DNA from 3 places in the Shewanella donghaensis genome. Region 3 is predicted to be linked to each of the others. Evidence: predicted binding sites of a transcription regulator. Region 3 holds the regulator's gene; each other region holds the start of a gene.

The links. The regulator LexA, encoded in region 3, represses DNA repair genes until DNA is damaged. The targets are predictions, from matches to a motif close to TACTGTATNNNNATACAGTA.
Region 1: the regulator LexA is predicted to act here: its motif matches at 3,531-3,550, upstream of recA (recombinase RecA).
Region 2: the regulator LexA is predicted to act here: its motif matches at 2,797-2,816, upstream of dinG (ATP-dependent DNA helicase DinG).

What each region holds. Positions count from the first base shown of each region.
Region 1 covers NZ_CP041783.1:1,896,306-1,904,091, forward strand. The annotation lists gene alaS (alanine--tRNA ligase) at 1-1,921, opposite strand, end outside; gene recA (recombinase RecA) at 2,387-3,448, opposite strand; gene mutS (DNA mismatch repair protein MutS) at 3,870-6,449, shown strand; gene FPK91_RS08165 (hypothetical protein) at 6,571-6,978, opposite strand; gene rpoS (RNA polymerase sigma factor RpoS) at 7,085-7,786, opposite strand, start outside.
Region 2 covers NZ_CP041783.1:5,737-13,522, reverse strand. The annotation lists gene FPK91_RS00055 (porin) at 1-175, opposite strand, end outside; gene FPK91_RS00050 (DNA polymerase II) at 399-2,759, opposite strand; gene dinG (ATP-dependent DNA helicase DinG) at 2,867-4,942, shown strand; gene FPK91_RS00040 (sulfite exporter TauE/SafE family protein) at 4,951-5,724, shown strand; gene FPK91_RS00035 (primosomal replication protein) at 5,715-6,386, shown strand; gene FPK91_RS00030 (DUF2057 domain-containing protein) at 6,396-7,121, shown strand; gene FPK91_RS00025 (histone deacetylase family protein) at 7,121-7,786, shown strand, end outside.
Region 3 covers NZ_CP041783.1:2,934,202-2,941,987, reverse strand. The annotation lists gene coxB (cytochrome c oxidase subunit II) at 1-644, opposite strand, end outside; gene FPK91_RS12460 (cell division inhibitor SulA) at 1,075-1,581, opposite strand; gene lexA (transcriptional repressor LexA) at 1,578-2,195, opposite strand; gene plsB (glycerol-3-phosphate 1-O-acyltransferase PlsB) at 2,356-4,776, shown strand; gene mtr (tryptophan permease) at 4,788-6,032, shown strand; gene FPK91_RS12440 (AraC family transcriptional regulator) at 6,069-7,094, opposite strand; gene FPK91_RS12435 (MFS transporter) at 7,232-7,639, shown strand; gene FPK91_RS12430 (HlyD family secretion protein) at 7,636-7,786, shown strand, end outside.

The sequences.
Region 1 (7,786 bases), 1.0 Mb from region 3:
CCATAGCGCCCTGCTCTTTAGCTTGGTCAATATCCATCACGGCAGTTTTTAGCTCATGGTTACAACGAATTTGTTCATTAACTAAGTCTTCAACTTGCTTAAGCTCTGCAGCAGTTACGGCTTCGAAGTGTGCAAAATCAAATCGTAAACGCTCAGGATTTACTAATGAGCCTTTCTGATTAACATGGGTACCTAACACAGTACGCAGTGCGGCATGTAATAGATGCGTCACCGAGTGGTTAAGTTGAGTACGGTCACGTAGATTAGCATTCACTTGTCCAGTAACAGTGTCACCGACTTTTAGTTCGCCAGTCACTAACTTACCTTCATGGCCAAATGCTTGGGTAAATAACTGAGTATCTGTCACTTCAAAATTAGCATCGTTAATGGTCAAATGGCCTTTATCACCCACTTGACCACCAGATTCAGCATAAAAAGGCGTATTGTCTAAAACAATAACCGCCTCTTGGTTTGCTGTTAATGTATCAACAGCCTGGCCTTCTACATATATAGCAGTAACTTTACCTTGACCATTTAGCTCGGTATAGCCGCAAAACTCTGTTTCACCTTCAATTTTAAGGCCTGCATTATAGTCAGTACCAAAATTACCTGCAGCTTGCGCTCGGCTACGTTGCTCAGCCATTGCCGTTTCAAAACCTGCTTCATCGACTGTGATATCGCGCTCACGGCATACATCAGCAGTCAGATCGACAGGAAAACCATAAGTATCGTAAAGTTTAAATGCGGTTTCACCATCTAAAATATTAGACTCAAGCGAGTTTAGTGCGTTGTCTAAAATACCAAGGCCACGCTCTAGTGTTCTTGCAAACTGTTCTTCTTCAGCTTTTAAAGACTTCTCAACGATAGCTTTAGCATCGACAAGTCCTTTACCTGCATCACCCATTACTTCAATCAGGGTTGGCACTAATTTGTAAAAGAAAGTATCAGTAGCACCAAGCTTGTTACCATGACGAACAGCACGGCGGATAATGCGGCGCAGTACATAACCACGACCTTCATTTGAAGGCATTACACCATCAGCAATCAAGAATGAACATGAACGAATATGGTCAGCAATAACGCGTAGTGATTTATTCTCTAAATCTTCAACCTTGATGATCTCTGCTGTCTTAGCAATAAGTTTTTTGAAGATATCAATTTCATAGTTTGAGTGAACGCCTTGCATAATTGCTGCAATACGCTCAATCCCCATACCAGTATCAACTGAAGGCTTCGGTAAAGGCAGCATCTCACCATCTGCTTGACGGTTATACTGCATGAATACGATGTTCCAAATCTCAATAAAGCGATCGCCATCTTCTTCAGGTGTACCAGGACGACCGCCCCAGATGTGTTCGCCATGATCATAGAATATTTCAGAACAAGGACCACAGGGACCTGTATCACCCATTTGCCAGAAGTTATCGGATGCGTAAGGTGCACCTTTATTATCGCCAATACGGATAATGTTCTCAGCGGCTACACCAATTTTCTTATTCCAAAGCTCAAATGCTTCGTCATCAGATTCATAAATGGTGACACAAAGACGTTCTTTAGGGAGTTTCAATGTTTCAGTCAGAAAATTCCAAGAATAGTGAATTGCTTCTTCTTTAAAGTAATCACCAAAACTGAAGTTACCCATCATTTCAAAGAAAGTGTGGTGACGAGCGGTATAACCCACGTTATCAAGGTCATTATGTTTCCCACCAGCACGCACACAACGTTGTGATGACGTGGCACGGGTATAACTACGCTTCTCTTGACCTAAAAAACAGTCTTTAAACTGATTCATACCGGCGTTGGTGAATAGTAACGTTGGGTCATTATGAGGGACTAACGAGCTGCTATCGACAACTTGATGTTCGTTATTACGAAAATACTCGAGGAAAGCACTTCTTAGTTCTGAGGTAGTTTGAAACATGAAATCGCCCTAAAATGGATAAATACTATTTATCAGGAAGCTGTTTATCAGCGCTTAATTGCTAACATTATATACTTAAACAAACAGTAGGTGCGACACTCAAGCGCATTAGATTGGCCATTTTATGCGGGAATTTATCGATTTAACTCATCGAATATTTGATTGAATACCTAATACGACATTAATTTTGCTATTAACGAAAGCATAAGGCGACTAAGAAAGAAATGTAGAGTGCTGCAATAATCAGTATAAATAAGAATTTGTGATGTATTTCACTTAACGATCAAATCGTTTTGATAACTGAGTTTTAGTGCATTGAAGTTTGAAATAAGAAATAAGAAATAAGAAATAAGAAATAAGAAATAAGAAATAAGAAATAAGAAATAAGAAATAATCTTAAAACAAAAGCGGCGAGCATAATGCTCACCGCGATAAATTTACCTAAATAGCTTAAAGGCTATTTTTTTAAAACACTTCACCAGTTTCTAAATCAATGTTTTCATCTGGTTTAGCTGAATCAGTGTCTTTAGTTTTACTCAATAAAAGCTCTCGTAACGCTGCTTCAATTTCTTTTGCTGCTTCAGGATTTTCGATTAGGTATTTACCGGCATTAGCACGGCCTTGACCAATCTTGCCACCTTTATAGCTATACCAAGCACCCGCTTTTTCAACAAGTTTATTCGCAACACCTAAATCAACAAGCTCTCCAGTACGGTTAATACCTTTGCCGTATAGGATTTGGAATTCAGCTTGTCTAAATGGTGCTGCAATCTTATTTTTCACAACTTTAACGCGTGTTTCGTTACCGACAACCTGGTCACCATCTTTAATGGCACCCGTACGACGAATATCTAAACGAACAGAAGCATAAAACTTAAGTGCGTTACCGCCAGTTGTGGTTTCAGGGTTACCAAACATTACACCAATTTTCATACGAATTTGGTTAATGAAGATTAACATTGTATTTGATTGCTTAAGGTTACCAGCAAGTTTACGCATGGCTTGGCTCATCATACGAGCAGCAAGCCCCATATGAGAATCACCAATTTCACCTTCAATCTCAGCTTTTGGCGTTAATGCTGCAACTGAATCGACAACGATGATATCAACAGCACCAGAACGCGTTAGCGCATCACAAATCTCAAGTGCTTGTTCGCCAGTATCAGGCTGTGAACAAAGCAAGTTATCAATATCCACACCCAGATTTTTCGCATAAATAGGGTCAAGAGCATGCTCTGCATCGATAAATGCACAGGTTTTACCTTCACGCTGAGCGGCAGCAATAACTTCTAATGTTAGTGTTGTTTTACCAGATGATTCTGGACCGTAGATTTCTACGATACGACCCATTGGTAAACCACCAGCGCCTAAAGCAACATCTAAAGAAAGTGAGCCAGTAGAAATAGTTTCAACATCCATTGTGCGGTCAGCGCCCAATTTCATGATGGAACCTTTACCAAATTGCTTCTCAATTTGACCTAACACAGCATTCAGTGCTTTCTCTTTATTTGGATCTGCTTTCTTCATTGTGTAGCCCTCTAAGCGAACTTATCTCATTGGCGAGATTGGTAACGAATAAATTTGTCTGTTTCTTAATATGAGCTCAGTATACTGTATAATCATACAGTATCAATAGTTACGTACAAAAAAAATATCAATCCATAACAATTACATTAATTAAACCAGGCAAATCAATAGATTAATAATATAAATATTTTTATAATAGCTAAACCACTGTATATACAACCCCGTATATACAGTGGTTTCAGAAACTCTAATGACGGGTAAATAAGCAACCAGCTTCGACAAGCACTTAAAATAAAAACATCACTAACCTAGTCTAAATCAGTAACTCTATTGGGATTCAAATCAAATATTGCTAAGATAAGCGCCGATGACGATTGGTCTCTTTTCCCGATTTCCAAGACATATTTAGAGCAATAAATTAATGACTTCAATTGAAAACCCAAATTTAGAAAAGCACACCCCGATGATGCGTCAATATTTGACGCTAAAAGCGCAAAATCCAGACATGTTATTGTTTTATCGAATGGGGGACTTTTATGAATTATTTTATGAAGATGCCAAACTTGCTTCTGAATTCTTAGGTATTTCGCTTACAGCAAGAGGGAAGAGTGGCGGTAATGCGATTCCAATGGCAGGGATCCCATATCATTCAGTTGAAGGTTATTTAGCTAAATTAGTTCAAATTGGTGAGTCTGCAGCCATTTGCGAACAAATAGGCGACCCAGCAACCAGTAAAGGTCCAGTAGAACGTAAAGTGGTTCGTATCGTTACACCGGGCACCTTAACTGATGAAGCTTTGCTACAAGAGCGCCAAGACAATTTACTTGCTGCAGTTTACCAAGGGAAAAATGGTTTTGGTTATTCAACCTTAGATGTGTCGTCAGGACGCTTCGTTGTGGTTGAACTAGAGAATGCCGAAACATTAGAAGCAGAACTACAACGTACTACCCCTGCTGAGTTACTTTACAGCGAAGATTTAGTCGACCTTCATTTAATTGAAAAAATTAAAGGTATTAGACGTCGTCCTGAATGGGAATTTGATTACGACACTAGTATGCAATTATTGCTTGAGCAATTTGGCACCAAAGATCTTCACGGTTTTGGTATTAGTGATGCACGCTTATCACTGCAAGCCGCTGGTTGTTTAATGCAATATGTGAAAGACACTCAGAAAACCGCTTTGCCACATATCAATAGCATTACCTTATTTAATCAAGCTGACACCATCATCTTAGATGCCGCAACAAGACGTAATCTTGAGCTGACATTAAACTTATCCGGTAATCGTGATAATACGCTTGCTTGGGTTTTAGATAAGACAGCAACACCAATGGGCAGCCGTATGCTCCAGCGCTGGATCCACCAGCCCTTAAGAAACCAACAACAGATCAGCCAACGCCATCAGGCCGTCTCTGAACTGATTGAAAGTGGTTTATACGCAGATTTACACCAACAACTTAAAGCACTTGGCGATATTGAACGCATCATGGCAAGGCTTGCTATTCGAAGTGCAAGACCACGAGATTTTGCCCGTTTACGTCAGGCTTTAGAGTTACTTCCTGAAATCCAGCAAACCCTTAGCCACTGCCAACAAGAAGAACTTCAGAGCCTTGGGCGTAAATTAGGTGAGTTTCCACACGAGCAACAATTATTAGCCGCAGCGATTGTTGATAACCCACCCATGCTTATCCGTGACGGCGGCGTAATCAAAACTGGATATAATGCCCAGTTAGATGAATGGCGCGGTTTAAGTGAAGGGGCTAATGATTACTTAGTACAGATGGAAGCGCGAGAAAAAGAGCAAACCGGTATTAACACCCTTAAAGTGGGCTATAACCGCGTACACGGCTATTACATTGAAGTCAGTCGCTTGCAGTCAGCGCAAGTACCACTCAGTTACCAACGCCGTCAAACATTGAAAAACACCGAACGTTATATCACGCCAGAATTAAAAGAATACGAAGATAAAGTACTTTCCAGCCAGGGCAAAGCGCTGGCCATAGAGAAAAAACTATGGGAAGAACTTTTTGATTTATTACTACCAAAACTACATGAATTACAGCTATTTGCTCAGTCAGCCTCAGAATTAGATGTATTAAGTAATTTTGCAGAGCGAGCCGAAACGCTTGGCTACAACTGTCCACAAATAACCGACGATATCGGCATACATATTGAAGCGGGTCGTCATCCTGTCGTTGAGCTTGTGAGCCAAACTCCTTTTATTGCTAACCCAGTGCAGTTGGCACCAACAAGAAGAATGTTAGTTGTCACAGGCCCGAATATGGGCGGTAAATCAACATACATGCGACAAGTTGCACTAATTACTCTTATGGCACATATCGGCAGTTTTGTTCCAGCTAAAAAAGCCGTTATTGGTCCAATTGATAGAATATTCACGCGTATAGGCGCCTCAGATGACTTAGCTTCTGGTCGTTCTACATTTATGGTAGAAATGACAGAAACCGCCAATATTCTGCATAATGCAACGGCAAAAAGCTTAGTGCTTATGGATGAAATTGGTCGTGGAACATCAACCTATGATGGCTTATCTTTAGCCTGGTCAGCTGCTGAGTACTTAGCTGAAAAAGTCGCTGCACTCACCTTATTTGCCACTCATTACTTTGAACTAACTCAATTACCTGAGCAAATCCCTGCAGCGGCCAACGTTCATTTAGATGCGATTGAACATGGTGATACGATTGCCTTTATGCATGCAGTGCAAGATGGCGCAGCAAGTAAAAGCTATGGCTTACAGGTTGCTTCTTTAGCTGGAGTTCCTGCTCATGTTATAAAAGCTGCCAAACAAAAACTGCATATGCTCGAAAGCAGAGATATAGCGAATAGCAATCAAATGCCAATACAGGAGGCGTTGAATCTATCGATGCCTGAACCTCAAACAAGTGCAGCAATTGAAAAGCTAAGCATGATAAACCCTGATGATTACAGCCCTAAGCAAGCCCTTGATATGCTTTATGAGTTAAAAAGGCTGTCGAACTTATAATGGTTTAAGCTGAAAACCGCTTATTATTCGCTATTAACACTAATTCAATCAAAAAAGTAAAACAGGACTGTAAAGCCAGTCCTGTTTAAATGACACTGTCTCTATGCCATAGACCTGAAGGTTATTTTTCTAAGCTTTTAAGCGAACTGGTATCGACTCCTTTCATCACTTCTTTTTCTAAAGCGTGTTGCTCAGCTAAATCATTAGCTTTTTTTTGTTGTTGTAGCTTTTGCTGCTCTATACTCATACGCACTTGACGTTGGGTTGCTTCTTGTTCAGTTTCACATTGTCTAAAACCATCTGACCAACCTTGAGCGTAATCAGCTTCACTATTAAAGCGAGTGACATCTTTCTTAAATTGGTCGAACAAACTACCACCCGCTTTATTCCCACTATCACAGCCGTCTTGAAAACCATCTGCATAAGCTAATGGATATCCTTGCTCAACCATATAATCACGAGTACTTTGACAGCCAACCAACGCTAATATTACGAATAAAAATAAATTTAACGGGATCATTTTTTTCATTATAAACTCCACAAAAAAATAATTAAAAACCAAAAAAAAGACAATAAAAAAGGACATCCCATGTCCTTCAATTTATCGATAATATCTAATAAAAGCTGATAGTTTATTAACTTCTAAATAATGCTTCAACCGATAAACCTTGCGCGCCCAGTACGTCTTTCAAACGTTTCAATGCCTCAACTTGTATTTGGCGAACACGTTCACGTGTTAAACCAATTTCAGCGCCTACGTTTTCTAAAGTCGATGGTTCGTATCCTAATAAACCAAAACGTCTCGCTAACACTTCACGTTGTTTGGTATTTAGCTCATTCAACCAACCTACAATTGAATTAGATAAGTCTTCATCTTGTACTTTGTAATCAGGCCCAACTGAATCGTCATCTGCAATGACATCTAATAATGCTTTATCATTATCCCCGCCTAACGGCGTATCAACAGAAGTGATTCTTTCGTTTAACTTGAGCATTCGACTCACATCGCTAGTAGATACATCTAATTTGTCAGCGATTTCTTCAGCCGTAGGTTCATGGTCTAGTTTTTGAGCAAGTTGTCTTGCTGTTCGCAAGTATACATTAAGCTCTTTAACGACATGGATAGGTAAACGAATGGTGCGGGTTTGATTCATGATCGCTCTTTCGATGGTTTGTCTAATCCACCAAGTAGCGTATGTTGAAAAACGAAAACCTCTTTCAGGATCAAACTTTTCGACAGCGCGAATAAGCCCTAAGTTTCCTTCTTCGATAAGGTCTAATAATGCTAATCCACGATTGTTATACCTTCTGGCAATCTTAACAACTAGTCGTAAATT
Region 2 (7,786 bases), 2.0 Mb from region 3:
TAATACGAGATGCGCCATTTACTACTTCAGTTGTATCCTGACCGTGATAAACACGGGCATCAATGAAGCCGCCAATTTCTACTGAGTTTTTGTCATCTTTGTAGATTTCGATAGCTGACGCTGTTGGTACGAACATTACAGCTGCAAGTGTTGATGCTATTAAAGTTTTTTTCATCGAGCTAAACCTTCCCATTTCATTTTCATCATAATTCTGATAGCAATCCATTTTATTTATATTATCCTTTCATCAAAGGCTAGCATGTTGAAATCACTAGCAACAAAGATATAGGAGTGTTTTCCGCTAGAATAAACCAAATAAATACATCAAACAGCACATCAAACCACGAAACAGTATAAAAATAGTAACGATTAACCATAAAGACAATTATATTTTTACATTAAATTAACAACATTTGGTTACTGGTTAAGCTTTCAAAACTTTCTCCTATCAATCCCATTACGGGCTCAGCAATAGGCTTTATTTGCTTCTCTAAGTAATACTCGTAATCTATTGATTCTTTCAACGCTTCTAATGGTTGTGCGCCATTTAATGTCATTCGGTATGAAATGGTTGTTCCTCTTTTACCCCTATCTGAATTACCGGTGATTTGACACAATCGAGTCGCAGCTTTTACATGGGGTGAAGATTTAGCGGTGTAGTCTTCGATATTTCTTTTCAATCGTTTTCTAAACACTAACTCATCATCAAAATCACCACATTTAAGCTTATTTAATTGCTCTACTAGATAAGCTTTTACATCCCCTTTGGTAAACAGTAGCAAATACAAATGATATTGCATCCTTCTCGCTAATGGACTCCAATCACTTCTGACTTGTTCCATTCCCTTAAAAGTCAGCTTAAGTTGCCCTTCTTCATCAGCAGTTGCACCGACATAGCGCTTTTTACTGCCAGCTTCAGATCCTCTTAAAGTTGGCATTACAAATTGATGAAAATGACTTTCAAATTCTAACTCCAAAAAGCTTTCTACTTTAAATTCTTCAAAACAATAGGAGTTCCATTTATCAGTCACACTTGCAGCTAAGCGATTCCCTAGTTCATCAATATCTTTAATTTGATGATTTTCACCTAGCCACACGAATGTAGAATCCGTATCGCCATAAATAACTTTGTAGCCTAACTCTTCAATCCAAGCTTTAGTTTGCTTCATTATTTGATGGCCGCGCATAGTGATTGAACTTGCAAGCTTTGCATCGTGAAATACACATCCACGCGACCCTAAAACCCCATAGAGCGAGTTCATTATTATTTTTATTGCTTGGGAAAGAGGTTGATTACTGTGCTTTTTAGCTTGCTCGCGTTGCTCCGAAAGTGAAGCAATAAGTTGAGGAAGTATTGGCGATTCACGGCTAAAGGTGGCATTTAAAAAACCTGGTACAGTTTTCTCAGCAGGTTCATTTTGTGCCACCACTAAGCCTTTAGGATCGATAAGAAAGGTGCGAATGATTGAAGGATATAGGCTTTTAAAATCCAAAACTAACACATCTTTATAGAAGCCCGGAATAGAGTCCATCACGTAACCACCAGGAGACTCTAAACCATCACTTGCAGGATGCCCTGGAGCCACAAAACCACTTCGATGTAAATGTGGCAGATACAGGTTATTAAAGGCTGCGACAGAAGCCCCTACGCGACCGAACTCTAAACCGGTTAGTTTGGCACGTTCTATAGCAAAAGCTAACAATTGTGTTTTTTCGAAAATGTCCCAAACTAAGCGACAATCCGTTAAGTTATAAAATGCTAAGGCAGGTTTATCACGTTCAAATAAATGACAAATTTCCTGACCACGGTTTTCTACATGGTCAATCGCCTTGCCTTCACTTAATAAGTGTTGTGATACATGTTCTAGGGAGTAACGTTCAAACTGATAAAAGGCCGCTTTAATCCAATCAATACCATCTAAAACGACTCGACCGGGTAACGACAGTGTTTCAGGACGATACTTATCTTCTACTTTCCACGATAATAAGGTTCCACCTCTACCAATTTTTAAAGGAATATGATGCTGCAAACAGCGCTTATAAAGTAACGCTAAATCAAACGTCACCACAGCCCAGCCAATGATGACATCAGGATCATATTCACTAAACCACTCAATGAGCCGATGAATTAATTCAACTTCATTCGATACCCATTGGATATAGTTTTCAGATTCCTCTTTGTCACCAACCATGATGACTAGCTGGTAATCTTCGCCATACAAGCCTACTGAATATAATTCTCCTGTTGGACTGCATTCAAAGTCTAAAGAAATCATTGATAACTTGATGTCACTTACCGTTGTTCTTGCTTTAACCGCATTAAAAATAGGTAACATATTATTATTTTGTGTTTCAGTAACAATAAATTCAGCATCGAAGGCTATAAATCGTTCAATCAAAAAACGCTGTTCAGCTCTTATGTCAGCCTCATAAATCTCGATGCCGAAATCATTTGCAATACGCATAAGTTGCCTTTGTATACTTGGCGACTTTAGGTAAATACACGCGATGTCCTCATGTTTGAAATTTTTGAGTTGAACAGGCTCTATTCTTATAGCCTGTTTTATGTGTCCATTTATTATTGCCATGTCGGCTTGACGACAAAAACAGACAACTTCTGCAGCTTCTACCTCTATTAAAACTGCCCCAACTGCTGTTTTCAAATAATATTGCAGCACTAATCTTCCATCACGGAAAGCTGAATGCCTTGTCAGCACTCGCCCTTTGATGGTTGTCATATTATTTTTTGTTGCTGTCATATTAATGGCTCGATTAAATATTTCGTGCAATTCAATTCACTGTTATTATGTACAGCATATAACAGTGAATACCAAAAAAGTAACCAAAGAATGCGAATAGGACAACCATGTTAACCGATAATGTAAAAAGTCAGATCCGCACTATCTATAAAGATATCTCAACAGCCATGCCAAATTTTCGCTCTCGTCGCGAACAAAACTATATGGTTGCGGAGATATCGAAAACCCTTGCCGGTGATTATGACAAGCAACGCAGAATTATGGTTTGCGAAGCAGGCACTGGTATTGGTAAATCATTATCTTACATTCTTGGTACTATTCCTTTGGCTTTAGCGAGTAAGAAAAAAGTTTGTATCGCTACAGCAACAGTCGCTTTGCAAGAACAACTGCTCCACAAAGATTTACCCTTCTTTCTTCAACAGTCTGGGGTTGATTTTAAATTTGGGTTAGTCAAAGGTCGTCAACGTTATGTTTGTTTAGCCAAACTTGAAGCCATGATTGGTCCTGAAGATACGTCTCAAATGGCAATGTGGCAGACAAAGCCTGATCAAAGCCAAATCGATCAACTCAAAAAGATCCATAAGGATTACCACGACAAGAAGTGGAATGGTGAAATTGATACGCTAGAACACCCTGTACCGGATTTTTTATGGCAACAAATTTGTTGCGACAAACACAGCTGTCATCGTCAACTTTCCAGTCATCATAATTGTCCATTCCACAAAGCCCGTGAAGATGTTGAAACTTGGGATGTATTAATTGTAAATCACAGTTTATTGTTTGCCGATTTGGAGCTTGGTGGTGGTGTTATCTTGCCGGATCCTGAAGATATGTTTTATGTCATAGATGAAGCACATCACCTTCCCTCCGTGGCGCGGGATTTTTCAAGTGCACAAGCGACCTTACGTGGTGCCAGTGATTGGTTAGAAAAATCAGCCAAAACCTGTTCTAAATTACAAAATCAATTAAAAACCACCCACATTATTGCCCCTGTTCAGGCAATGCTTGATCACATCAACGATTTAGTCACTCAACTAAATCAAGTAGCGCATTTTTGTGACACTCAGCCGCAACTGTTTGCAAACCCTGAGACTCGGTTACGATTTGAAAACGGTAAACTACCAGAATCATTACTCATACAAGCCGAGAACTTAGCTACTGCATCAAACTCAGCCTTAAAACAGTTTAATAAAATCCAGTCAGTCTTGAGTGAAGCGATTAAAGATGGTGAATTACCTAAACATCAATCTGAAACAGTAATGTCAGAAGCAGGCTTTATTCACCAACGTTTAGAAAACTTACACAAACTCTGGAAAATGCTAGCAAAGGAAGACTCAAAGAAAGGCGCGCCTATGGCTCGCTGGGCTGAATTAATTACCGGTAAGCAGCAAGATTATCTTTTTTGCGCCTCCCCGATTGAAGTCGGTTTCATGCTGGAGTCAATGCTTTGGCAAAAAGCTGCTGGCGTAGTGCTTTGCAGCGCAACGTTACGAGCACTTAATAACTTTAACCACTTTGCACATCAAGTTGGCTTATCACTCAATGACGGAAGTCGCTTTTTAGCGTTATTATCACCATTTGATTATCAAAATAATGCCACATTGTTTTTACCTCAAATGAGAAATGAACCTACAGATGAAGCGTTTACTGATGAGCTTGCAGAGCAAATATTAGCGTTGGTAGAAGATGAAATGGCCACCTTAGTATTGTTTGCTTCTTATTGGCAAATGGAGAAAGTAACCGATCAAGTGATTGGTAAAATGCCAAAAGAGCAGTTATTTGTTCAAGGCACGATGCCAAGGCAACAGATTTTAACTCAACATAAAGCACGTTGTGATGCAGGTAAAGCCAGCATCATCTTTGGTACAGGCAGTTTTTCTGAAGGGTTAGATTTACCCGGAGATTACCTAACCAACTTAATTGTGACTAAACTTCCTTTTGCCGTACCAACCTCACCTGTTGAGCAAGCTCATGCTGAATATATTAAAAGTAAGGGGGGTAATCCGTTTATGCAATTGACCATTCCGGATGCTTCACGCAAATTGATTCAAAGTTGTGGTAGATTACTGCGTAAAGAAGACGACTATGGTCGAGTCACTATCCTAGATAGGCGTCTTGTTACTAAGCGTTATGGGAAATCATTACTCGATGCCCTTCCACCATTTCGAAAAGTTATTGAATAGGTATTTCATTGGAATTTTTGTTAGACCCTAGTCATTGGGCAATCCTTGCAGTTATTGGCATTGTCGCAGGCTTTATTGATGCCGTTGTTGGCGGTGGAGGTTTACTTTCTATACCGGCACTATTAACAATGGGAGTTCCACCACATTTAGCTTTGGGTACCAATAAGCTAGCTGCTTGTTTTGGCTCTATTACGGCCGGATATACTTACTATAAACAACAACTCATTAGACCAGAAATTTGGCGAGTGGCATTTTTAGCTACCTTTATAGGTGCGATTTTAGGCAGCTTATTGGTTTATTTTATTGATGCTAGTTGGTTAGAGAAAATCTTACCGCTTATTATTATCAGTATCGCTATTTATACCCTTGTTAGCCCAAAAGCGATGGGGGAATCAATGATTGAACAGCCCACCAATTTACCATCTAAAAACAAACAAGCCATACAAGGTGTCACACTGGGGGCTTATGACGGATTTGCAGGCCCAGGTATTGGCGCATTTTGGACAGTATCAACGATTAGACTATATAAACTTCCTTTATTGAATAGCTGTGGATTAGCGCGCCTAATGACCTCTATCAGCAATGTGACAGCATTAGTTATTTTTGCATTATTGGGCGAAGTAGATTGGGTATTAGGTTTGTGGATGGGAGTTTGTATGATGGCAGGTTCGTATATCGGTGCTAAATCAGCAATTAGATTTGGTATCCCGTTTATTAAACCCCTGTTTATCATAACGGTACTTTCAATTGCGGCGCATCTAGCTTGGACAGCATGGCTATGAGAAATACCAACCAGCTTATTTATCAATTAAAACAACAATTGAACTCATTAGAGCAAGATGCCTTAAATCATGACCAGCAGTTACCCTCACAACAGAAAAAAATGTTGCAAGATATAGAGCGGTTTAACTCCCAACTTTTTATTCAACAAGGCGCACAGTTGAGCCCTTGCATAGATCAATTAAAAAAAGATATTAAGCAATTAGAAAAACAACTGATGCTTAAATTGGATATCGGAATTATTGAATTAAGTTGTCAGCGCATACAAGATCGTTTTACCGCGTTAAGAAGAGCCATAGCTACCACTAATCTCAACGTGCAGACAGAGAAACAAAAGCGCGTGAACAGTAGAGCTCGTTTCGCCAAGAAACAACAGTCACAACATGCAGACAGCGGTTTTGCTTGGATAGCTAGCAGCGTTATGAAAAATAGCCATCAAATTTACCAAGAACTCAACAAACATTTGAATTGGGCTACAACTTTTGAACAAAAAATTGCAGAAATGGAAACATTGCTTGCAAACTGTCAGAGTACTGACAAAATCAAAATACAAAATGAAATCCTTTCACTGCATCGGCGGTTAGGAAAATGTCGCCAAGCAATAAGCTATATTGAAGAAAGAATTCAACTCGTTGAGCGACCACACAAAAATTTAAATCGTTAAGGAGCAACAATGAAATTTACTTTGCCGCTGAGTGCGACATTACTCGCTTTAGTCACATCAACTTCTGTTATGGCTGCCAATTTATCTATTCCAATGTCATTTGAATACCTAGCATTAGATGGTAAAGAAATTGAAACCAACATGTTTACTCACAAAACCGATCTTGAGTTAAGCAATGGCTCACACAAAATTGCCATCCGTTATAGCGATATGGTTGAAGATGACTTTAGCGATAGCCAAAGTTTTGTTAAATCGGCACCTTTCATCGTCACCATTAATATTGATGGCGATTATGAGTATCAACTAAAGCCTGCTGATGGCGACTACGTTAAAAAGCCCAAAGCTTTTGCCAAACAACCACAAGTTATTATCTCCCGTGAAGATAGTGGCAAAGTCGATTATCAAGTTAAACAAACAGACTTTGAAGAAAGCTCATTTATCAGTAACCTGTTTAGTGGAAATAAAAGCACTGATATTGATGAATTAGCAGCTTCAGCAACGGGTTCTGGTTCTGCTGTAGTTCCAGCAGCGGTAGCGACATCTGCCACGGTAGCAGCAACCAGTGCAGCCCCAGCTGCCATTCCTGCCACAATGACCACGAAAAATGCCGAGACCAAAGTATCAACAGCCGCTAAAACCGCGACAAACCCTGAGCAAATGCTGCAATATTGGTGGTCACAAGCTGATGAGCAAACGCGAAAAGAATTCATGAGCTGGGCAATTCAACAGCTTTAATGGCCATCCCATTGGTATATCACGCCAGCTACTCAAAGCTGGCGTTACCCAAAAATCATCGATTCCCTACCAGTAAATATGAAAACTTGCGGCAATATTTACTCGATCACAACATAGCTAATCCTGAAGATTTTTATAGTCCTTTACCAATCTCAACCGACACGTTAAAGCAAACTCATCAAAGTGATTATGTTGACCGCTATATCAATAATGCCCTTGATCCTAAAGTCATTAGAAGAATTGGTTTCCCATGGAGTGAAGCTCTACTTAGGCGTACTTTGCATGCAATAAACGGTACGGTTTTATGTGCTGAATTAGCGGTAAAACAGGGTATAGCCCTACATCTAAGTGGGGGCTATCATCATGCACATTTTGATTTTGGCAGCGGCTTTTGCATTTTTAATGACTTGATGATCGCCGCAAAACAAATGTTACTGCAACAAAAAGCCACTAAAGTTCTCATCATTGATTGTGATGTTCACCAAGGCGATGGCACAGCCTCACTATCACAAGCCGAGCCCGATATCGTCAGTTGCTCGCTTCATTGTCAGAAAAACTTCCCTTTTAGAAAGCAAATCTCGGATCATGATATAGAATTTAATAAAGCCACCAATGACAATGAATACCTTTCAGTTTTAAGACAGGTAGTGCCATACCTCATTGGA
Region 3 (7,786 bases):
ATTTTATCGATTTTAGTCCACGCTTCATTGATGAAACCAGGATTGGCATCTTTCTTAACGGCAAATGCAGGCACCCACCAAGAATGGATAACATCATCGGAAGTCATTAAGAAACGCACTTTTCTATCGATAGGCAAAACTAACGGCTTATCTACTTCTAATAAGTAAGTCTCCGTTTTAGCTTCGGTACCTGTGATTTGCGCCGCAGGGGTTGAAAGTAAGCTGAAAAACTCGACGTCTTCATTAAAATAGCTGTAATGCCATTTCCATTGTGAGCCGGTTATTTTGATGGTCAGTTCTGCATCGCTAGGATCTTCCATCGCAATCAAAGTTTTCGTTGCTGGAATGGCCATGCCGATAAGAATGACAAATGGCAATACAGTCCAAGCTATTTCAACTTTGGTACTATCGTGAAAGTCTGCTGCAACAGCACCTTTTGATTTTCTGTGATAGATCATCGAATAAATCATGATCCCAAAGACCACAACACCAATGGCACAACAGATATATAAAATTATCATGTGAAGGTCATAAACCTTACCACTGATATCTGTCACACCTTGAGTCATGTTTAGTGGCATTTCAGCCGCAGTGAGTGGGGCTGCAAGCAACGCCACCATTAATCCGTACAACATTCGCTTCACAAGACTACTCCTCTGCTAATTGCGAAATGCAATTACAAAGAAAAGCCACACAGTAATACTCTGCTCTATGCAAACTTTTCATTCCCGAAAAAGTTTGATCTTTTCAAAGTACACGGTGGCTTTGAGCTTGAAAACTCAATTATTTTATGGTTTTACGCTGCCACACTTGTACCTAATACTGAACTTATCAATTTTATTTGACGCTTTACATTCAAGGCTTTCTATACCGCATGGTACCAGCTCAATCTTTTATAGCGTTTGTCGCCGTCTATCATTTATTACTCGAAAGTCACAACAATTGTTACCTTCTTGTTAACTACACTACTTGGAGTTTAAATATTGATCAAGATCACTTTTACATCTAATTTGCTGAATAAAAGCGAAAAAAAAGCCCCTCACCAAAGTGAAGGGCTTTTTTATCAGTGCTTTCTTAGTGAAAAGAAGCCAGATTTAATGTATTTGTTGTTGCTGAAGTCGCTGATAATGTTTGCTCATCACGTAAGTGAGTATTTACATCTTCAATAATTAGCCCTTGAGCTAAAGCGCTTTTGGCAACCAACTGAATGCGGCGATTATCGCGAGAATCTAATGGTGTCGTCCAAGTAATTACTGCACTTGACGTACCACTTGTCAGTGCTTTTTCCATTGCCCACAGTGTTTCAACTTCATCTTTGGTATGAACCAACAAAACTCTGTCCATGCGAACATTAGCATTGGCAAGGATTTGTTTATAGCCGATATGTGGCGCATTAATCAGCACAATCCAACGACCTTGCTGACTTAAAACCGCGAGTTCACTACATAATTGCGTTAACTCTGTTAAGCCTTGGTTCTGGGTGCGCTTAGTTTCAATACCTTGTTTTACTGGTATTGAGTCAGAGACCATATCAACCCATAAACCTGGATGACGGGGTGCATTACCTATTAATGTGTTCATAACCAACCTCCATTACGAATAACGCCAACAGCAAGCCCTTCAATCGTTAGGTTTTGGCAGTTTAAATCTACTTTAATTGGCTCATATTCATCATTCTCTGCATGCAGATAGATAATATTGCCTTTCTTTTCAAATCTTTTAACGGTGACGTCGTCTTCTAAACGTGCAACAACAACTTGACCATTGGTCGCTGTTTGCATTTTATGCACAGCGAGTAAATCACCCTCTAAAATACCAATATCTTTCATACTGTCGCCACGAACACGTAGTAAAAAATTGGCATTGGGTTTAAACATTTCTGGGTCAACTTGGAAATACTGTTCAACATGTTCCTGAGCAAGGATGGGTTCACCTGCAGCCACTTGGCCGATAAGCGGTAAGCCTGCTTCAACTTCCTCTTCAACTTGCACCATACGAATACCGCGAGAGGTACCAGGAATAATTTCAATACAGCCTTTTTTGGCGAGCGCTTTTAAATGCTCTTCTGCAGCATTAGCACTTTTAAAGCCTAATCGAGTAGCAATTTCTGCACGAGTCGGTGGCATACCAGTTTCGGCGATATTACATTTAATAAGCTCTAATATTTCAGCTTGGCGTGGCGTTAAAGGTCTCATATTGATTCCTGTTTTTATATACAGTGACTGTCATTATATACAGTATTTTTAATCGTGCAAGTATTAACCATTAATTTTTACAATTAATGTAGGTTAGGGAATCTGAACAAGAATCTGGTATTCTATGCGCAATAAATTGATGTTGAAAATGCGAACACTCATGTTAAAACCTGATTCAATCATTGCAAAATCATTACGTTGGATACAAAAACTCATGGTGCACACTGTTGTTGTGCCAGAGGATCCATTTGCCGATCTGAACTTAGACCCAGATAAACCAGTGGTCTATGTAATGAAGACAGAATCACTCAGTGATATTGCTGCTTTAAATGAAGTGACGGCTAAATACGGCTTACCGAGCCCCTATGAGAGACTAGACGTAGATGGTTTAAATACACCGAGAATTGTGTGTGTTGAAGGTCGTAAACCTTTGTTTGGTAAACGTTTAAGTGGCGATAAGTTTGTGGATAATTTCACAAAGCTACTAACATTACATAAGAAAAATAATGAGCTAGATATTCAGTTGGTTCCGGTTAGCCTATATTGGGGACGTATTCCTGGTAAAGAAGACGATACCATCACTGCTGCTGTTTTTGAGCGTGAAAATCCAACTTGGCTGCGTAAATGGTTGATGATTTTGTTTTTAGGCCGTCACAGCTTTGTGCAGTTTTCAAATGCGATGTCATTACGCTATATGGCTGATGAACATGGTACTGACGTCAGTATTGCTCACAAGCTTATTCGTGTTGCACGGGTTCACTTTAGACGTCAACGTAAAGTGATGACGGGCCCGCAACTGCCGAATCGCCAAGCGATGTTCAACTCATTATTAAAATCTGAGGCGATCACTAAAGCGATTAAAGAAGAAGCGGTTAACAAAAAAATATCAGAAGAAAAAGCCCGCGAAAAAGCGATTGAATATTTAGATGAAGTTGCTGCAGATTACTCTGATAGCTTAGTCCGTATTGCAGAGCGTTTTCTCACTTGGCTGTGGAACAAGTTATACAGTGGTATTAGCATTAAAAGTGCTGAGCAAGTGCGTAAACTGCATCATGATGGTCACGAAATTGTTTATGTGCCGTGTCATCGTAGCCATATGGATTACTTACTGCTTTCATACATACTGTATTACCAAGGTATGGTGCCGCCGCATATTGCCGCAGGTATTAATTTGAATTTCTGGCCTGCAGGGCCTATGTTCCGCCGTGGTGGTGCATTCTTTATTCGCCGTAGTTTTAACGGCAACAAACTTTATACCGCGGTATTCCGTGAATACTTAGATCAGCTATTTGCTAAAGGCTATTCGGTTGAATACTTCACTGAAGGTGGTCGTTCGCGTACCGGTCGTTTATTAGCGCCTAAAACTGGCATGTTAGCGATGACGGTTAACTGTGTACTGCGCGGAATCGAACGCCCAGTCACTCTGGTGCCTGTTTATTTAGGCTATGACCATGTGATGGAAGTGTCGACTTATCACAAAGAGTTAAGCGGCAAGAAAAAGCAAAAAGAATCCGTTTGGCAGGTATTTGGAGCATTGCGTAAATTAGGTAACTTTGGTCAAGGTTATGTCAATTTTGGTGAGCCGATTAATGTGCAAAATTTCTTGAATGAACAATCGCCTAATTGGCGTGAAGAGATTGCCAAAGACCCAGATCAAAAGCCTTCATGGTTAACGCCTGCGGTTAATGTACTGGCGAATAAAGTCATGACTAACATCAATGGTGCAGCCGCTGCGAGTTCAGTGACATTAACCAGCATGGTGTTATTGGCATCAGAGCAAAATGCATTAGAGCGTACCGAGCTTGAGAGACAATTAGATTTATATCTTAAAATCTTAAAAGATGTGCCATACACTCAGTATGCGTCTGTTGCTGATGGTTCATCTCATGATTTAGTTGAACAGTGTTTATCATTGAATAAGTTCACTTCAACGACAGATGCAATGGGCGAAATCATTTCTATTGATGATAAATCAGTCATTGCCATGAGCTATTATCGCAATAACATTATTCATCTAATGGCAGTACCTTCTTTAGTAGCAAGCTGTTTGGTGCAATATGAAGAATTTAATCGCGAGAAAATACAGCAAATTGTTAAAGACTTTTACCCATTATTGAAAGCTGAACTGTTTATGGGCATTAAAGATTTAACGACGTATGTTGATCATGTTCTTGATTTATTTGTTGAGCAGCAATTGATTTCTGGTACTGATCACTTTGAAGTCAATCAAGGTAACATTACCCAGTTAATGCTATTGTCTGGGACGGTAAGTGAGACCTTACAACGTTACGCGATTATCTTTAATTTATTGGCTTACAAGCCAGAAATTGAGCGTTCAGATCTTGAAAGCGCTAGCCATTTATTGGCTCAGCGTTTAGGTGCTTTACACGGAATTACTGCGCCAGAGTTTTATGACAAAAAGCTCTATAATAATTTGAGTGTTAAATTAAAAGAATTAGGATACCTATCGGGTAATGACAATCAATTTGAAGTCATCCGAATACGTGATCATGCCAATGGTATGCTGCGTTTATCTGTTCGAAAAACCATTGTCGATAGCGTCACAGTGGAACATGGGTAATTACTAATTTTATGAGCGCAACACAATCACAACCGCAAAATAAATCCTTATTAGGCGGCGCTATGATCATCGCCGGTACTACCGTTGGTGCTGGTATGTTTTCTTTGCCTGTTGTTAGTGCAGGCATGTGGTTTGGCTATTCATTAGTCATGCTAGTCGGTATTTGGTTTTGTATGCTGGTTTCTGGGCTGATGCTGCTTGAAACTAATTTACATTTCAAACCTGGCGACAGTTTTGATACGTTAACCAAAGTGACTTTAGGCCAGTTCTGGCGGATCATTAACGGTCTGTCAATTGCCTTTGTTTTATACATTCTGACCTATGCCTACATTAGTGGCGGTGGCTCGATTGTGAACCACACCTTATCGGGTATGGGTATTCATTTACCGCAAAGTGCTGCAGGTTTAGTGTTTGCTGCAGTGCTTGCTGCAGTGGTTGTTATCAGTACTAAAGCGGTTGATCGCATTACCACCATTATGATTGGCGGCATGCTCATAACGTTTTTCCTTGCTGTGGGCAACTTGCTGATAGATGTGGACAGCGCTAAATTATTGATGCCAGATGGTGAAGCTAGTTTTTCACCTTATATATTGGCAGCTCTGCCATTTGGTCTTGCAAGCTTTGGCTACCACGGTAATGTACCAAGCCTCGTTAAGTATTATGGCAAACAGCCTAAAGTGATTATAAAAGCTATCTGTATCGGTACTTTTATCGCATTAGTCATTTACGCTTGTTGGTTAGTGGCGACCATGGGCAACATTCCTCGCAGTCAGTTTAGCGACATCATTGCCCAAGGCGGCAATATGGGCGTATTGGTTGGCGCTTTGTCAGAAGTGATGGCCAATAAATGGCTTAACACCATGTTGACCTTGTTTGCTAACTTAGCGGTAGCGTCATCATTTCTCGGTGTTACCTTAGGTTTGTTTGATTACCTTGCAGATTTATTTGGTTTTGACGAATCAAATAATGGCCGAATCAAAACTGCGGCTATTACTTTTATCCCACCGACAGTATTGGGATTATTATTCCCTAACGGCTTCTTGATGGCTATTGGCTTTGCTGCGCTAGCTGCCACTATTTGGGCGGCGATTGTTCCGGCTATGATGGCTTATAAGTCACGTAAAATGTTCCCTGATGAAAACAGCTTCAGAGTCCCTGGTGGCACGCCATTGATTGTTGTCATCATCGTATTCGGTATTGTCACTGCGACTTGTCATTTATTGGCAATGGCAGATTTACTGCCTGTTTATAGATAATTTTTTGGTAAACAATCTGTAAATAAAAAGCCCTTTTTAAGGGCTTTTTTGTTGGATTTTTTGCAAGTATTGAGTCGGGGTTTGTTGATGAAACAGCTGAAAGCTTTTACTAAAACTGCGATTACTTGAATAACCTAATAACACGGATATTTCGGTAATACTTTTCCCTTCCTGCATATACTTAATTGCTAGATTCCCCAGAATATATTTCAGTAACTCCGTAAAACTAAAACCTGTGAAGGCTAACCGACGCTGTAATTGTTGCTTAGATAGGCCGCATAAATTGGCTAATTTATTTAAGGTAGGTAAACCATAAAAACGACAATAATTCACCATTTCGTACAGTAACTTGGGGACATCATGTGCCTGTGGCATATTGAGAAATTTATCGAGTTGATTGAACGGCAGTGCAGTATCGGCATCAAATATAGGCTGGCCCACTTGATGATGAAATTCATTATTAATTAATTCATTTAAACCAATCCACAGCTCAGTTTGCGGCGCATTCCAAGTGACTTTACAGCCCATTAATTTTTCAATGCTATTTTGTCCTAAAGTAGGCCCGCTTAGCATGACTTTAATTGGGCTGTAGTTAGGGCCTAAGAAATGGCGTGCTGTATTTAATAGTGAGATAGCAATGCGCAATGAATCATGGGATTTAGACCTGTCGGTGGCATAAGGGTTGTTGTAACACCACTTTATAATTTTACTTGATTGGATGCCGTAATAACTGGCACCGGATTGAAAGCTGGCAATAGCGTAGTTTATTCGCCTAAATGATAGAGCTAAATCAGGGGTCGATAAGAACCAATTCCCCAAGGGGCCAATTTGATTAAAATTGAGATAAGATTGTAATTTGAGCATGAAATCTTGCTCACCTGTAAGTTGTTCAATTTTAATAAACCAATCAGCCACTTCAGTAAATGGGATCAGTGCCATGGGCTCATCAAGTAATCTTATTGGAATGCCTAAACTCTCTGACTTAATGCCATAAACTTTTTCAATTCCCAGCAATAAAGGCTTAATACAGCACACTCGGATAAAAGACATATCAAACGACATACTAAATTTCTCACTGGATACGGTGTCACTATATATATCAAAAAATAGCTGAAAATGATACTAGTGGTGACTTGCTGTTGTCCTCATTTTAAGAACATGCAGAATGTGCCCATTGCGATTGTTTGAGGAGTTTTACCATGAGTTTATTTAGTATGCCGTTTGTTGACTCAGGCGTTGATACCGCCCTTCACGGATTAGCATTAGTTGTTTTAGTGGTTACGGTCGCGGCGGCAGGAATAGGTTTCTGGCGAATTCATGAATTGCCGATCAATAAAGCGCATAAAGAAAAGCATCAACAGATAGGCTTGATTACTGCGCTCACCTGGATTGGTTTTGTCTGGCATTGGGTGTGGGTTTTAGCTGTGCTGGTGGCTTTTGTTGATAGCGGTAAAGCGTTGAGAAGAATACGAGATATCTGGCGTGAGAGCGAACCAGAACCCCTAACACCAAAACCTCTAGCACCAGAAGCTCAACAGTCAGCATCACATCAGTTAGAGCCAGCACCGCAGCAAGCTGCCACGATAAGTAAAGGAGCGTTATTATGATTGAAGGTTTAGCTATTTGGGCGCTACTGATTTACATACTTAGAATGGTGGGAATGCCTTGGAATAAAGGCACTAAAGCCTTTGCATACCTGGGGGGCACCGGTTGGTTAATGTTTGTATGGGTGGGGTTACTTAATTACGCACCGA